DNA from 4 places in the Streptomyces sp. NPDC001532 genome. Region 1 is predicted to be linked to each of the others. Evidence: riboswitches for the same ligand, from Rfam matches in the RefSeq annotation. Region 1 holds a riboswitch; each other region holds the start of a gene.
What was found. A riboswitch is a leader RNA that binds a small molecule or an ion and turns the genes downstream of it on or off. The one in region 1 is predicted to bind cyclic di-AMP.
Positions count from the first base shown of each region.

Region 2: another riboswitch for cyclic di-AMP. It lies ahead of ABT232_RS09545 (M23 family metallopeptidase); the one in region 1 lies ahead of ABT232_RS34430 (M23 family metallopeptidase).
Region 3: another riboswitch for cyclic di-AMP. It lies ahead of ABT232_RS02875 (transglycosylase family protein); the one in region 1 lies ahead of ABT232_RS34430 (M23 family metallopeptidase).
Region 4: another riboswitch for cyclic di-AMP. It lies ahead of ABT232_RS30810 (C40 family peptidase); the one in region 1 lies ahead of ABT232_RS34430 (M23 family metallopeptidase).

Region 1 covers NZ_JBEPAL010000057.1:8,887-12,677, forward strand. Annotated here, with positions in the region: gene ABT232_RS34425 (aldo/keto reductase) at 1-588, opposite strand, end outside; gene ABT232_RS34430 (M23 family metallopeptidase) at 693-1,736, opposite strand; cyclic di-AMP (ydaO/yuaA leader) riboswitch at 1,748-1,904, opposite strand; gene ABT232_RS34435 (PP2C family protein-serine/threonine phosphatase) at 2,096-3,325, opposite strand; tRNA gene ABT232_RS34440 (tRNA-Met) at 3,582-3,655, opposite strand.
Region 2 covers NZ_JBEPAL010000007.1:112,517-116,307, reverse strand. Annotated here, with positions in the region: gene ABT232_RS09550 (GntR family transcriptional regulator) at 1-228, opposite strand, end outside; gene ABT232_RS09545 (M23 family metallopeptidase) at 425-1,189, opposite strand; cyclic di-AMP (ydaO/yuaA leader) riboswitch at 1,202-1,368, opposite strand; gene ABT232_RS09540 (M16 family metallopeptidase) at 1,572-2,960, opposite strand; gene ABT232_RS09535 (M16 family metallopeptidase) at 2,957-3,791, opposite strand, start outside.
Region 3 covers NZ_JBEPAL010000002.1:50,032-53,822, reverse strand. Annotated here, with positions in the region: gene ABT232_RS02885 (cytochrome P450 family protein) at 1-208, shown strand, start outside; gene ABT232_RS02880 (transglycosylase family protein) at 384-1,442, shown strand; cyclic di-AMP (ydaO/yuaA leader) riboswitch at 1,625-1,795, shown strand; gene ABT232_RS02875 (transglycosylase family protein) at 1,800-2,492, shown strand; gene eno (phosphopyruvate hydratase) at 2,753-3,791, shown strand, end outside.
Region 4 covers NZ_JBEPAL010000043.1:69,019-72,809, reverse strand. Annotated here, with positions in the region: gene ABT232_RS30810 (C40 family peptidase) at 261-1,436, opposite strand; cyclic di-AMP (ydaO/yuaA leader) riboswitch at 1,444-1,599, opposite strand; gene pcrA (DNA helicase PcrA) at 1,902-3,791, shown strand, end outside.

The DNA.
Region 1 (3,791 bases):
GAGCTCACCCTCGTAGGTCTCCCGGGACACCAGGTTGTAGTGCGGCTGGAGGGCGACGTACCGGGCGAGGCCCTCGCGGTCGGAGAAGGCCAGGGACTCCCGCAGCCGCTGGGGGGAGATGTTGGAGGCGGCGATGTACCGGACCTTGCCCGCCTCCACCAGTTCGTCGAGCGCGCCGACGATCTCCTCGACCGGCACGTCGGGCTGGTCGAAGTGGGTGTAGTAGAGGTCGATGTGGTCGGTGCCGAGGCGTCGCAGTGAGGCGTCGGCCGCGGCCTTGATGTTCACCGCGCTCAGGCCCGGGTACTCGGGGTGCTGGCTGACCTTGGTCGCGATGACCACCTCGGAGCGGTTCCCCCGGGCCTTGACCCACTCGCCGATGATCGTCTCGGACTCGCCGCCGGAGTTGCCCTCGATCCAGGCCGAGTAGGAGTCGGCGGTGTCGACGAAGTTGCCGCCCGCGGCGGCGTAGGCGTCGAGGACGGCGAAGGAGCGGTCCCGGTCCGCGGTCCAGCCGAAGACGTTGCCGCCGAGGGAGAGGGGGAAGACCTCCAGGTCGGAGGAGCCGAGCTTGCGCAGAGAAGTCATGCCGAGTGACAACACGGCACGGGGAAGCGCGTATTCCGTGAACCGGCAGCCCTGACGTCGGGGGGTTGTCGTCAGGACCGCCGGGGTTCAGCGTGAGCGTGGGCTCAGGGGGTGAGGCCCTTGCTCTGGAGCCAGGCCATCGGGTCCAGCGCGCCGCCGTCGCCGGTGTGCACCTCCAGGTGCAGGTGCGGGCCGGTCACGTTGCCGGTCGCGCCCACGCGGCCGATGACGTCACCGGTGTTGACCTTCTGGCCCACGCTGACGTTGATCGACGACTGGTGGGCGTAGAGGATCTCGGTGCCGTCGTCCAGGGTCAGGACGGTCTTGTAGCCGTACGACCCGTCCCAGCCGGCCTGGGTGATGGTGCCGGTGTGCACCGCCTTGATGAGGGTGCCGGTGGGCGCGGCGAAGTCCAGGCCGGTGTGGTAGCCGGAGGACCACATCGAGCCGGCCTGACCGTAGGTGGAGGTCAGGGTGTACGAGGAGGTCGGCAGCGTGAACTGCTTGGCCAGCTCGGCCAGGCGCTCGGCCTCGGCCTTCTTGCGGGCCTCCTCCTCGGCCGCCTTCTTCGCGGCGGCGGCCTCGGCCTCGGCTTCCTTCTCCGCCTTGGCGGCCGCCTCGGCGGCGGCCTTCTCGGCGGCGGCCAGCGCTTCCGCGGCGGCCTTGGACTCGACCTGGTCCTGCTGCTGCTCGGCCTGCGCCATGATGCGGGCGCGCAGTGCCTCGCCGGCGTCGGTGGTGCCCTGCGCGGTCTCGGTCTCGGTGACGCCGACGCTGCTGAGCGGGGTGGCGGTGGTCTCGGCCTCGGGCTCGGGCTCGTCGGAGATGAGCGAGCCGACGTTCGGCAGGTCGGGCATCGAGATGGACACCGGCGGCTTGCCGGTCTGCGCGGTGGCCATGCCGCCCGCGCCGACGGCGGCTATGACACCGACGCCGAGAACGGTGGAGCTGCGGGCGAGTCCGCCGCCGCGCTGCTTGGCGACGCGGTGCCGGCCGCGTACGGGGCGAATGGATTCCTTGGTCGGATTCCACTCCTCCCAGGGGCCCTCTTCGGTGCGCTGACCGCCGTAGACGAAGGTGTCGGCGGGATCGACAGTGCGCTGGCCGGGCACGAACGGGGCCCCGGGGGCAGGCCGGTTGGACGCCACGTGGGCGTACTCCTTTCCTTCCTTCTCGCCTACCGGGTTAGCTGACGGGTTCGGAGCAGGAAGGTCTCCTACGCGCGTAAATCAGCCGTGTGAACACGACTGGCCACGAGCGATTCACCCCAAGGTGGTGGTTCCCCGGTTCCCTACGGGATTCGGCGCGTGCGCACGGAGCCGCCTCTTGTGACGGCTGGGACGACCGCGCTGCGTTATCGGACGTTAATAGAACCGGGGCCTGAATTCCAAGCCGTTCCGCTTGATCATTACGGTTCTCCGGGCGGACGTTCGACCCATGACCGGCGAAAAACGGGCGAGTTGACCAGCGCTCAGCAGCGTTCTTTCTTTTGATGGTGTCTCAGATGTTATGCGGAGTGGGGTTGCTCACTTACTCCTGGTGACGGCGGTCGGGGCCGCCGTACGGCCAGCAGCGCCATGTCGTCCGTCAGCCTGCCGCCGGAGTGCCACCGCACATCTTCGGCCAAGATCGACAGCAGCTCGCCCGGCCCGCCGAAGGTCCGCCCGGCCAGCCGCCGCGACGGGTCGTAGAACTCGCCGCGCGCGTCGCGGGCTTCGGACAGCCCGTCGGTGTGGAGCAGCAGCGTGCTCCCGCCCGGAAAGCCGGCCTCGTCCGCGCGGTCCGGCCAGACGCCCAGCTCGCCCATGCCGAGCGGCAGCGCGGGGTTCCGGGCCGGCAGCGGCCGCAGCCGGCCGTCGGCGTGCAGCAGCAGCGGCGGCGGATGGCCGCGGTTGAGGATCCGTACGACGCCGTCGCCGTGCGGGATCTCGGCCAGTACGGCGGTGGTGAACCCCTCGAAGGCGTCGATGCCGTCGCGCCGGGTGCCCTCGCGGGCCAGCGCGTGCTCCAGCCGCTGGGCGACCGCCTCCAGCGTCCCCTCGTGCTCGGCGGCCTCACGGAACGCGCCGATCACCACGGCGACGGCGGCCACCGCGCCCATCCCCTTGCCCCGCACGTCCCCGACCACCAGCCGCACCCCGTACGGGCTGTCCTGCACGGCGTAGAGGTCGCCGCCGATGGAGGCGTCCGCCTGCGCGGCCTCGTAGCGCGCGGCGATCTCGTAGCCGCCGATGCGTGCCGCGGGCTCCGGCAGCACCGCGCGCTGCGCCGCCTCGGCGATCTCACGGGCGGTGGCGAGCCGGGCGTGGCCGCGGCCGACGAGGCAGTTGACGACCACGGCGAGGACGGAGACGACCGCCACGGTGACCGTCTCGGTGATCGCGTCGACGCGCAGGGCGATGCCGTACCGGATGTGCACCACGAGGACGACGGCGAGCGCCGCGATCCCGGTGAGGACGGTGGCCCGCCGGGAGAGCAGCGGGGCGGCGATCAGTGGCGCGGCGACGAAGAGCGGGGCGGCGGTGTAGTTCTCGGGGGTGAAGTAGTCGTAGCAGCCGCCGAGGACGACGAGGAGCATGGGCAGGGTGCGGACCAGGGTCCGCGCGTACGAGATCCGCCGTTCCTCGTCAGGGCCGGACGGCACGGGCGTGGGCGTAGGCGTGGGCGTGTGTGCGGACGCGGGCACGCCGCCGGGGCCAGGGCCGGGGCCGGGGCCGAGGTCTTCGGACCGCACCACTTGTCTCCCGCACCACTCGTCTCCCGCCAGTCCCACGAGCCCCATGGGTCCGCCGGTCCCGCCGGGTCCCTGAGATCGTCCGCCACCGCCTCGCACCGCCTCGCCCGTCCAGAGTCGCCGGAGCGGCTGCGGGCGGCGAGCCGGAAGGGCCGACCGGGGGAGAACACACCGGGGGCAGACACGCAGGGGAAAGCACTCACGGGAAAACACTCAGGGCCGGAACCCATCTTCATGGGTTCCGGCCCTGAGTCTTCAGTAGCGGGGACAGGATTTGAACCTGCGACCTCTGGGTTATGAGCCCAGCGAGCTACCGAGCTGCTCCACCCCGCGTCGGTGAAACCAGCATACGCCATCCGCGGGACCATTCGCGCCAGGGTTTCCGTCCAGCGCCTCTGACCTGCGGAAATCAGCCCGTATTCAGCTGCTCGGCATGGTCCGTCGTCCGCGGCCGGCGGCCCGGGGCACG
Region 2 (3,791 bases), on a different contig from region 1:
GTCGGAGGCCTCCTGCTCGGTGGGTTCGGCGACGCACGCGCCCGCGTGCCGCCGGGTCACCACGAACCCCTCCGCCTCCAGCGTGCGCAGGGCCTCCCGGACGGGCACGCGCGAGACGCCGTAGCGGCGGGCGAGCAGTTCCTCGGTGAGCCGGCTGCCGCGCTCGTAGACACCCGCGACGATGTCGTCCCGGATCGCCGTGCAGACCGAGTGCGCCGGAATACGCATGACCGACCTCCGCCTTAATCCCCGTGAAACGTCGCTGATTGACGTGTGTTCAGTGACTCTATTGCAATGAGCCGCAATTTCCGATGGCGGGCCGGAATCCATGGATATTTTTTGGACAGCGGGGCGTCCGAAACACCGAAAGCCCCGGCCGGGGCCGGGGCTTCGGGAAGGCTTGTGGAGCGGTGGCGGGCCGCCGTCAGATGCGCACGCCGTGCGCGCGCAGATAGGCGACCGGGTCGATGTCCGAGCCGTACTCCGCGCTGGTGCGGGCCTCGAAGTGCAGATGCGCGCCGGTGACGTTGCCGGTGGCGCCGGACAGGGCGATCTGCTGGCCCGGGGTCACCGTCTGGCCGACGGACACCCCGATGGAGGACAGGTGGCCGTACTGGGTGTACGTGCCGTCGTGCATCCGGATCACCACCTGGTTGCCGTACGCCCCGCCCCAGCCGGCCTCGACGACCGTGCCGGCGCCGACCGCGTGGACGGAGGTGCCGCTCGCGGCGTGGAAGTCGACGCCGGTGTGGCTGCCGGAGGACCACAGGGCGCCGCCGGACTGGTAGCCGGTGGAGACGTAGGAGCCGGCGATCGGCAGCACGAAGGTGTTGAGGCGCTTGCGCTCGGCCTCACGGGCGGCGCGCTCCTCGGCCGCGCGGGCCTTGACGACCGCCTGCTCGGCCCGCTCGGCGGCGGCGGCCTCGGCCTCGCGCTCGGCGGCGGCCTGCTCGGCGGCCTGCTGCTGGGCGGCGGCCTGGGCGTCGATCTGCTGGGCGACCGTGTCGCCGATGGTGATCACCGGCAGCAGGCCGGTCTGCTCGGCGGCCGGCTCGGCGGCGAGCGAGGGGCCCGCCAGGGTACCGATGACACCGGTGGTGGTGAGCGCCGCGACACCCGCGGCGCGGGCGGTGGTGCGGTGCATCCGGCTGGGACGACGGTGCTTCCCGGTGGCGCGCGTGAACGCCATGAAGTGGCTGGTCCTTTCCTTCCCTCTCGCCTACCGGGTTAGCTGACGGGTTCGGAGCAGGAAGGTCTCCTACGGACTTCCTCGCGACCGCGCGGGCGTCCGATTCACCCCAGGGACTTATGGGTTGGGTCCCCGGCTCCCCTGGCTCGCGCCGTACGGGGACTCGGCGATGACTGTCCGGTGCCGCGGGTGCGGCGCACTGCCTGACGAACAGCCCGGATGACGCTAAGCGGGCGCACTTTCAATTCCCAAACCGATCCGGGCTTTTGTAGCGCATGCCACAGGTCAGACAGGCAGCCTCTCCCTCAATTCGGACATCAAGGGGCCCTGGTGACGCATCGGTCACCAGGGCCCCTCGACATCCGCTCGGCTGCCGCCTCGTCTACTCGGCCGTCACGACGGTGACTTCGCCGATGCCAAGAGCCTCGACGGGCTCCTTGATCTGCGCCGCGTCACCGACCAGGACCGTCACCAGACGGTCCACCGGGAAGGCGTTGACGACCGCGGCGGTGGCCTCGACCGTGCCGGTCGCCGCCAGCTGCCGGTACAGCGTCGCCTGGTAGTCGTCCGGCAGGTGCTGCTCGACCTGGTCGGCCAGCGTGCTCGCCACGGCCGCCGCCGTCTCGTACTTCAGCGGCGCCACACCGACCAGGTTCTGCACGGCGACGTCCCGCTCGGCGTCGGTCAGGCCGCCCTCCGCGAGCTTGCGCAGCACCGCCCACAGGTCCTCCAGCGCCGGACCGGTGTTCGGGGTGTCCACGGAGCCGCTGATGGCCAGCAGCGAGGCGCCGGTGCCGTCCGGGGCGGACCGCAGGACCTGCCCGAACGACCGCACGCCGTAGGTGTAGCCCTTCTCCTCGCGCAGGACACGGTCCAGGCGGGAGGTGAGGGTGCCGCCGAGGCAGTAGGTGCCGAGCACCTGGGCGGGCCAGACACGGTCGTGCCGGTCGGCGCCGACACGGCCGATGAGCAGCTGGGTCTGGACCGCGCCGGGACGGTCGACGATGACCACGCGGCCGGTGTCGTCGGCGGTGACCGGCGGCACCGGGCGGGGCTCGGCCGAGGAGCCCGTCCAGGCGCCCAGGGTCTCGCCGAGCAGGGCGTCCAGGTCGATGCCGGTGAGGTCGCCGACCACCACGGCGGTGGCCGTGCCCGGGCGGACGTGCCGCTCGTAGAAGCCGCGGACGGCCGCCGCGTCGATCTTCGCGACCGTCTCCTCGGTGCCCTGGCGGGGGCGCGACATGCGCGACGAGGCCGGGAACAGCTCCCTGGACAGTTCCTTGGCGGCGCGCCGCGCGGGGTTGGCCAGCTCGTGCGGGATCTCGTCCAGCCGGTTGCGGACCAGCCGCTCGACCTCGCTGTCGGCGAAGGCGGGCGCGCGCAGCGCGTCGGCGAGCAGGCCGAGGCCCTTCTCCAGCCGGGAGGCCGGGACCTCCAGGCTCAGCCGGACGCCCGGGTGGTCGGCGTGCGCGTCCAGGGTGGCACCGGCGCGCTCCAGCTCGGCGGCGAAGTCCTCGGCGGAGTGCTTGTCGGTGCCCTCGGAGAAGGCCCGCGCCATGATCGTGGCGACGCCGTCCAGGCCGGCCGGCTCGGCGTCCAGCGGGGCGTCCAGCAGCACCTCGACGGCGACGACCTGCTGGCCGGGGCGGTGGCAGCGCAGGACCGTCAGGCCGTTGTCGAGGGTGGCGCGGGTGGGCGCCGGGAACGCCCAGGGCTTGGCGTCGCCCGGGTGCGGCTGCGGGTGGAAGTCCATCGTGGCGAGCTCGGTCACTTGGCCGCCTCCTCGTTGTCGTCGGCGGCTTCCACGGTCGCCGCGGATTCGGGGTCCTGGGTGCCCTCGACGTCCTCGGGCTGCTCGGGGCTGATCGGCTCGTAGACGAGCACCGCGCGGTTGTCGGGCCGCAGGCGGGCCTTGGCGACCTCCTGGACCTCCTCCGCCGTCACCTCCAGCACCCGCTGCACGGCGGTCAGGGCGAGCTGCGGGTCGCCGAACAGCACCGCGTAGCGGCAGAGTTCGTCGGCGCGGCCGGCGACCGTGCCCAGCCGGTCCAGCCACTCGCGCTCCAGCTGGGCCTGGGCGCGCTCCATCTCCTCGGCGGTCGGGCCCTCCTCGGCGAAGCGGGCCAGCTCCTCGTCGATGGCGGCCTCGATCACCGGCACCTCGACGTCGCCGGAGGTCTTCACGTCCAGCCAGCCCAGGGAGGGTGCCCCGGCCAGCCGCAGCAGGCCGAAGCCGGCCGCGACGGCCGTGCGGTCCCGGCGGACGAGACGGTTGTAGAGGCGGGAGGACTCGCCGCCGCCGAGGACGGTGAGCGCCAGGTCGGCCGCGTCGCACGCGCGCGTGCCGTCGTGCGGGAGGCGGTAGGCGGCCATCAGGGCGCGCGCCGGGACCTCCTCCTCGACGACCTCGCGCAGCTGCTCGCCGATGACCTCCGGCAGCGAGCCGTCGCGCGGGGCGGGCTTGCCGTCGTGGGAGGCGATGGAGCCGAAGTACTTCTCGATCCAGGCGAGGGTCTGCTCGGGGTCGATGTCGCCGACGACCGAGAGCACCGCGTTGTTGGGCGCGTAGTAGGTGCGGAAGAACGCGCGCGCGTCCTCCAGG
Region 3 (3,791 bases), on a different contig from region 1:
CAACCAGCACCTGGGGTACGGGCACGGCATCCACTACTGCCTGGGCGCCCCGCTGGCCCGTCTGGAGGGCCAGACCGCGCTCGCCACGCTGCTCACCCGGCTGCCGGATCTCCGCCTCGCCGCGGATCCGGCGGAGCTGCGCTGGCGCGGCGGTCTCATCATGCGCGGACTGCGCACGCTGCCGGTGGAGTTCACACCCCGGCCATGACGACTGCACGTCACGACCGCAAACATGACACTCCCTCACCTCTGTGATCTTCACGTGATCTACGCGGCATTAACTTGTGACAAGTGATCGTCTGCCTATACGTTCACCCATCAGCGCGGCGAGCGTCACAAGATCTCCGCCGCGCCGTCACCGCTGTCTCGCGAAAGGTCCCCGCATGCTCTCCGGGAACGGTCGTCACCGTCGCCCCCGTCAGGCTCCGGCCCTCATCGTCGCGGCCGGAGTGACTGGATCCGCCATCGCCATCCCGCTCCTCGGCGCGACCGGCGCGAGCGCCGCCACCGGTGTGACGTGGGACAGGGTCGCGGAGTGCGAGAGCGGTGGCTCCTGGAGCGCCGACAACGGCAACGGTTACTACGGCGGTCTGCAGATCTCCCAGGACAACTGGGTGGAGTACGGCGGCCTGGACTACGCCGAGAGCCCCGACGTGGCCAGCCGTTCGCAGCAGATAGCCGTCGCCGAGAGGATCCTCGCCGACCAGGGTGTCGGCGCCTGGCCCACCTGCGGCCTGCTCGGCGGCCTGGACGACGACTCCGCACCGGCGGGCGTCGACACCGGCCTCGCGGCTGACGCGGCGTCGGGCGCCTCGGCGACCCCGGACGCCTCCTCGAAGCCCGAGTCCGGCTTGTCCGACTCCTCCGTTTCGACCGGAAGCACCGGTAAGGCGGAAAGCTCTGAAGGTTCCGGTAAGTCCGGTACCTCCGGCGGCTCGGACGCCTCCGGTGATTCCGGATCCTCCGGTTCCGCGTCGTCGTCCCCGTCCTCGGGGTCCGGCTCGGACGGTGAGGCGGAAGGTTCCGGCAAGGACGGGAGCGGCGACTCCCAGGAGGGTGACAGCTCCCTCACCGCCACCACCAAGAACGACGAGTCGGACAAGTCCGGCCAGAACGACCTCTCTTCGGACGCCGTCGAATCCGGCTCCACCGGCTCCGGCCGCCACCGCGGCGACAGCGCCGACGAGGAGGCCGCGGACAGCCGTACGGCCGACTCCTCCGGCCGGCACGCCTCGCGGGACACCACCGCCGCGCGTGACGCGGCCGACGGCTCCTACACGGTCCGCGCCGGCGACAGCCTCTGGGGCATCGCCGACTCCCTTGACCTCCAGGGCGGATGGTCCGCGCTCTACACCGAGAACAAGGACACCGTCGGCGACGACCCCGACCTCATCGTTCCCGGTCAGACCCTTGAAGTAGGGGTCGAACCGGGCGAAAAGTAGCTGGAGTTCGCGTCACGGTTCGGGCTTAATGTCCGAATTGGCAGCGGTGAGATATAGGTCTCAGAAGCCCTGATCGTCTTTGAAATTCCGCGGATCGCGTGTCTACGGTCAAGGCCGCTCGTCACCGCGAGCCCCGGCTGCCGCAACGCCGAATCCTGCCAGCGGCCGTCCGGGAACAGTCGTCGCGTCAAGCGCCGTAGGCAGGAGCGGGGGACCCAAGGTAAGTGCCGGTCCCGGCAGTTCGCTGCCGGAGCCGGCTTGGGGTGAAGCCGCAGCTCGCAAGAGACTGCGGCCGGGCAACTCAACCGGCCCGAACCCGACAGCTCACCTCGCAGGCGTCGGTGAGGGGATCGATCGATGCTGTTTTCCGCCAAGGGCAAGCACCGCCGTCCGTCCAAGGCCACCCGCGCCATCGCCATCGCCGGTGTGACCGGTGCCGCCGTCGCCGCCCCGCTGATGGCCGCCGGCAACGCCTCCGCCGCCACCGCCTCCGAGTGGGACGCCGTCGCCCAGTGCGAGTCCGGCGGCAACTGGTCCATCAACACCGGCAACGGCTACTACGGCGGTCTGCAGTTCTCCGCCTCCACCTGGGCCGCGTACGGCGGCACGCAGTACGCCGCCACGGCCGACCAGGCCTCCAAGGAGCAGCAGATCACCGTCGCCGAGAAGGTCCTCGCGGGCCAGGGCAAGGGCGCCTGGCCGGTCTGCGGCACCGGCCTGTCGAACACCCCGTACGGTGGCGGCAGCGCCTCCTCCTCCACCCCTTCCTCCTCGGCCGGTGACACCGCCACCACCGAGCGCGAGACCGAGGAGCAGAGCGCCTCCCGCTCCGCCGAGCGTCCGGCCGCCGAGAAGACCGTCACCACCCCGACCGGCAAGAAGGTCGAGAAGGGCGACGGCGAGTACAAGGTGGTCAAGGGCGACACCCTCAGCTCGATCGCCGAGGAGCACGACGTCGCGGGCGGCTGGCAGAAGCTGTTCGACCTGAACAAGGACATCGTCGACGACGCCGACGTCATCTACCCGGGCCAGCAGCTGCACCTCAAGTAGGCAGCGGCGGCACCTCCGCCAGGAGAGGCCCGCAGACTCCCCGCCCCGGTGCGCGTTCCCCCGTACGCACCGGGGCGGGGTTCGCTCTTTCTGCCGTGGGTTTTGCGAAACCGTCTTTGTTCCGTTCGGAAACAATTTACTCTCGGTTCCGTCCACGGGGTGGTCGGTCGGCTGGCCGATCGCCCGGAGCCGGTTAGGCTCGTCTCGCAGAGCCACACCCGCGGCCTGCCCACCGCGTCACATTGAAGAAGGAGATGCTCGTGCCGTCCATCGACGTCGTCGTAGCCCGGGAAATCCTGGACTCCCGAGGCAACCCCACGGTCGAGGTCGAGGTCGGCCTCGACGACGGCAGCACGGGTCGTGCCGCCGTTCCGTCCGGTGCCTCCACGGGCGCCTTCGAGGCCATCGAGCTCCGTGACGGCGACCCCAACCGCTACCAGGGCAAGGGTGTCGAGAAGGCCGTCCTGGCCGTCATCGAGCAGATCGGCCCGGAGCTGGTCGGCTACGACGCCACCGAGCAGCGCCTGATCGACCAGGCCATGTTCGACCTGGACGCCACCGACAACAAGGGCTCGCTCGGCGCCAACGCCATCCTCGGCGTCTCCCTGGCCGTCGCCCACGCCGCCTCCGAGGCCAGCGACCTGCCGCTGTTCCGTTACCTGGGCGGCCCGAACGCGCACCTGCTGCCGGTGCCGATGATGAACATCCTGAACGGCGGCTCGCACGCCGACTCCAACGTGGACATCCAGGAGTTCATGATCGCGCCGATCGGCGCGGAGTCCTTCTCCGAGGCGCTGCGCTGGGGCACCGAGGTCTACCACACCCTCAAGAAGGTCCTGAAGAGCAAGGGTCTGGCCACCGGCCTCGGCGACGAGGGCGGCTTCGCCCCGAACCTGGGCTCCAACCGCGAGGCCCTGGACCTGATCCTGGAGGCCATCAAGGAGGCCGGCTACACCCCGGGCGAGCAGATCGCGCTCGCGCTGGACGTGGCCGCGTCCGAGTTCTACAAGGACGGCTCCTACGTCTTCGAGGGCAAGGAGCGCTCCGCCGCCGAGATGACGGAGTACTACGCCGAACTGGTCGAGGCGTACCCGCTGGTCTCCATCGAGGACCCGCTGTTCGAGGACGACTGGGACGGCTGGAAGACCATCACCGACAAGCTCGGTGACAAGGTCCAGCTCGTCGGTGACGACCTGTTCGTCACCAACCCGGAGCGCCTGGCCCGCGGTATCGAGGACGGCGCCGCCAACGCCCTGCTGGTGAAGGTGAACCAGATCGGTTCGCTCACCGAGACCCTGG
Region 4 (3,791 bases), on a different contig from region 1:
AGCGCCCGACGCCCGGCCCCCGAGGCCCAGCGCCAGCTGCCCGACCTCGAGCACCCAGCCCTCTACGCCCTGCGCAGGCTGCCCGGCCCTGAGCGCCGGGCCTTCAGCCCTCGGCCCCCGAGGCCCAGCGCCAGCTGCCCGACCTCCAGCGCCTGGCGCCCAACCCTCTACGCCCGGCGCCAGCTGCCCGGCCCTCAGTGCCCGCCGCCGGCTGCCCGCCGTCCCGCTTCCGCCACCCCGGATCAGCCCGCCGCCCCGGCTCAGGCCGGTCGTACCACGCTGTGGATCGACGACTCGCCGTCGTAGTAGATCGATTCCTCGCGTACGTACGCCCCGGGCTTCGGCGCGTGGATCATCATTCCGTTGCCGATGTAGATGCCGACGTGGGTGATGTCGTCGTAGAAGAAGACGAGGTCGCCGGGCTGGGCGGCGGCGACGGAGACCGTGGTGCCGGCGTTCACCTGGTCGTAGGTGGTGCGGGGGAGGGTGACGCCGGCGGCCTTCCAGGCGGCCTGGGTGAGGCCGGAGCAGTCGTAGGAGTCGGGCCCGGTGGCGCCCCAGACGTAGGGCTTGCCGATCTGCGCGCGGGAGAAGGCGAGCGCCTTCTCGGCCTTGGCGGCGTACGTGGAGTCGGTGGCGGTGGAGGTGTCCCCGGTGCTCTCCTGCTGAGGGGCCTGCTCCTGCGCGGTCTCCTGCGCGGCGGCCTCCTCCTGCTGCCGCTGCTCCTCCGCCTCGGCCTGCTGCCGCGCGAGCTCGGCGGCCTTGCGGGCGGCCTCCTCCTGCTTGCGCTTCTCGATCGCCGCGAGCCGCGCCTTCTCCTCCGCGGTCAGCTGCGACAGCAGCTCCCGCGCGGTGGACAGCTTCTTCTGGACGGTCGCCTTGGCCGTCCTGAGGTCGGTCTGCGAGTCGGTGAGCGTCTGGAGGCTCTCGGTGGCCTCGCGACGCTTCTCCATCGTCTCGGTCTGCTGAGCGAAGTAGTCGTCGACCGCTTCCTTCTGACGGCTGGTCAGTCGGCCCATCAGCTGAGTCTGGTCGAAGTAGTCCTGCGGGGTGTCCGCGAGCAGGAAGGTCGCGGTGTCGGGGGCGGCGGCCCCGGTGCGGTACTGGGCCGCGGCGTACGAGCCCAGTTCGGCGCGTGCCTCGTTGAGCTTCTGTGCGCGCTCGGCGACGTCGTCCAGGAGGGTGTCGACGCGCTTGCGCTGCTTGGTGGTCCGCTCCTTGGCCGCGTTGTACTTCTCGGTCGCCGACTCCGCCTGGCGGTAGAGATCGTCGACCTTCTTCTCGACCTCCTCCAGGCTCGGCTTGTCGTCGGTCGAGGGAGCGGCGTCGGCGGTCTGCGAGAGCAGGGCCACGGAGGTGAGGGCCGCGGTGGCGAGGGCGGGGGTGCGTATGCCTGCCACGCGCGCGGTGGGACGCGACTTGCGGTGCGACGCCAAGGGAGGCGACTCCTTCCATCGGCCGCCTACCGGGTTAGCTGTCGGGTTCGGGCGGGTCGTTAGGAAGGGTTGCCCTACGGTCCGCTCCCCGGAGGGAGGGGCCGATTCACCCCAGAGTTCGGTGGGTCCCCGGCTCCGGGCCCGGTGTGGGCGCGCAGGACTCGGCGGAGGCCGTACGGTCCGGCGGGGTTCGCCGGTGGGGGTCGTACGGCCTGCCCGGCACGGTAGCCAACTCGTGTGCCGACTGTGAAGGTTGGTGGGTGATATGCCCGATACATTTTCGTGACCTTCCGGTCGGGGTCGCTCGCCGTCGTCGATCCGGAGCGCTGCGTGGCGGGTTGGCCTTGTAATCGTGTGGACGCGAGCCGTGACGAGAGGCATTCCCAAGATCATCGGTGAGGTGTGACGGGGATGTCTTCCGGGTGGCCCTCGGTTGTCAGTGGGGCGCCCTAGACTCGGAGAGCGATGAGCAGCCTCTTTGACGACAGCTTCCTGGCGGACCTCCAGGCCCCGCGGGCCCACGCGGAGGAGCCCCCGCCGCCGCCCGAGGACGATCACGTACCGGAGTCGATCCCGGACGATCTGTTCGGCGGGAAGTTCGACCTGCCACCGGACCGGGACGCCCACTACCGCGACGGCGCCCCGCGCCCCGTGGTCGACCCGGCCGTGCTCCTGGAGGGGCTGAACGAGAACCAGCGCGCCGCCGTCGTCCACTCCGGCACCCCGCTGCTCATCGTGGCCGGCGCCGGCTCCGGCAAGACCCGCGTGCTCACCCACCGCATCGCCCACCTGCTGGGCGAGCGGGGCGTGCACCCCGGGCAGATCCTCGCGATCACCTTCACCAACAAGGCCGCGGGCGAGATGAAGGAGCGCGTCGAGCAGCTCGTCGGCCCGCGCGCCAACGCCATGTGGGTGATGACCTTCCACAGCGCGTGCGTCCGCATCCTGCGCCGCGAGAGCAAGAAGCTCGGCTTCACCTCGTCGTTCTCGATCTACGACGCCGCCGACTCCAAGCGCCTGATGGCCCTGGTCTGCCGCGATCTCGAGCTGGACCCCAAGCGTTTCCCGCCGAAGTCCTTCAGCGCCAAGATCAGCAACCTGAAGAACGAGCTGATCGACGAGGAGGACTTCGCCGCCCAGGCCACCGACGGCTTCGAGAAGACCCTCGCCCAGGCCTACGCCATGTACCAGTCGCGCCTGCGCGAGGCGAACGCGCTGGACTTCGACGACCTGATCATGACGACGGTCAACCTGCTGCGCGCCTTCCCGGACGTCGCCGAGCACTACCGCCGCCGCTTCCGCCACGTGCTGGTCGACGAGTACCAGGACACCAACCACGCCCAGTACGCCCTGGTCCGCGAGCTGGTCGGCACCTCCGAGCACCCGGTGGACGTACCGCCCAGCGAGGACGACCTGGCTCCCGCCGAGCTGTGCGTCGTGGGTGACGCCGACCAGTCGATCTACGCCTTCCGCGGCGCGACGATCCGCAACATCCTCCAGTTCGAGGAGGACTACCCGAACGCGACGACGATCCTGCTGGAGCAGAACTACCGCTCCACCCAGACGATCCTCTCCGCTGCCAACGCGGTCATCGAGCGCAACGAGTCCCGCCGCCCCAAGAACCTGTGGACCAACGCGGGCGCGGGCGCGCGCATCACCGGCTACGTCGCCGACACCGAGCACGACGAGGCTCAGTTCGTCGCCGACGAGATAGACCGCCTCACGGACGCGGGTGACGCGAAGGCCGGCGACGTCGCCGTCTTCTACCGGACGAACGCCCAGTCCCGTGTCTTCGAAGAGGTCTTCATCCGCGTCGGTCTGCCCTACAAGGTCGTCGGCGGCGTCCGCTTCTACGAGCGCAAGGAGGTCCGGGACGTCCTGGCCTACCTGCGTGTCCTGTCCAACCCCGAGGACTCGGTCCCGCTGCGTCGCATCCTGAACGTGCCCAAGCGCGGCATCGGCGACCGCGCCGAGGCGATGATCGACGCCCTGTCCCAACGGGAGAAGATCAGCTTCCCGCAGGCGCTGAAGCGGGTCGACGAGGCGTACGGCATGGCCGCGCGGTCCACCAACGCGGTCAAGCGGTTCAACACGCTGATGGAGGAGCTGCGCACGATCGTCGAGTCCGGCGCCGGACCGGCGACGATCCTAGAGGCGGTGCTCGAACGCACGGGCTACCTCGCCGAGCTTCAGGCCTCCACCGACCCGCAGGACGAGACCCGTATCGAGAACCTCCAGGAACTCGCCGCCGTCGCCCTGGAGTTCGAGCAGGAGTCCGGTGAGGGTGAGACCGCCGGCTCGCTCTCCGAATTCCTGGAGCGGGTCGCGCTGGTCGCGGACTCCGACCAGATCCCC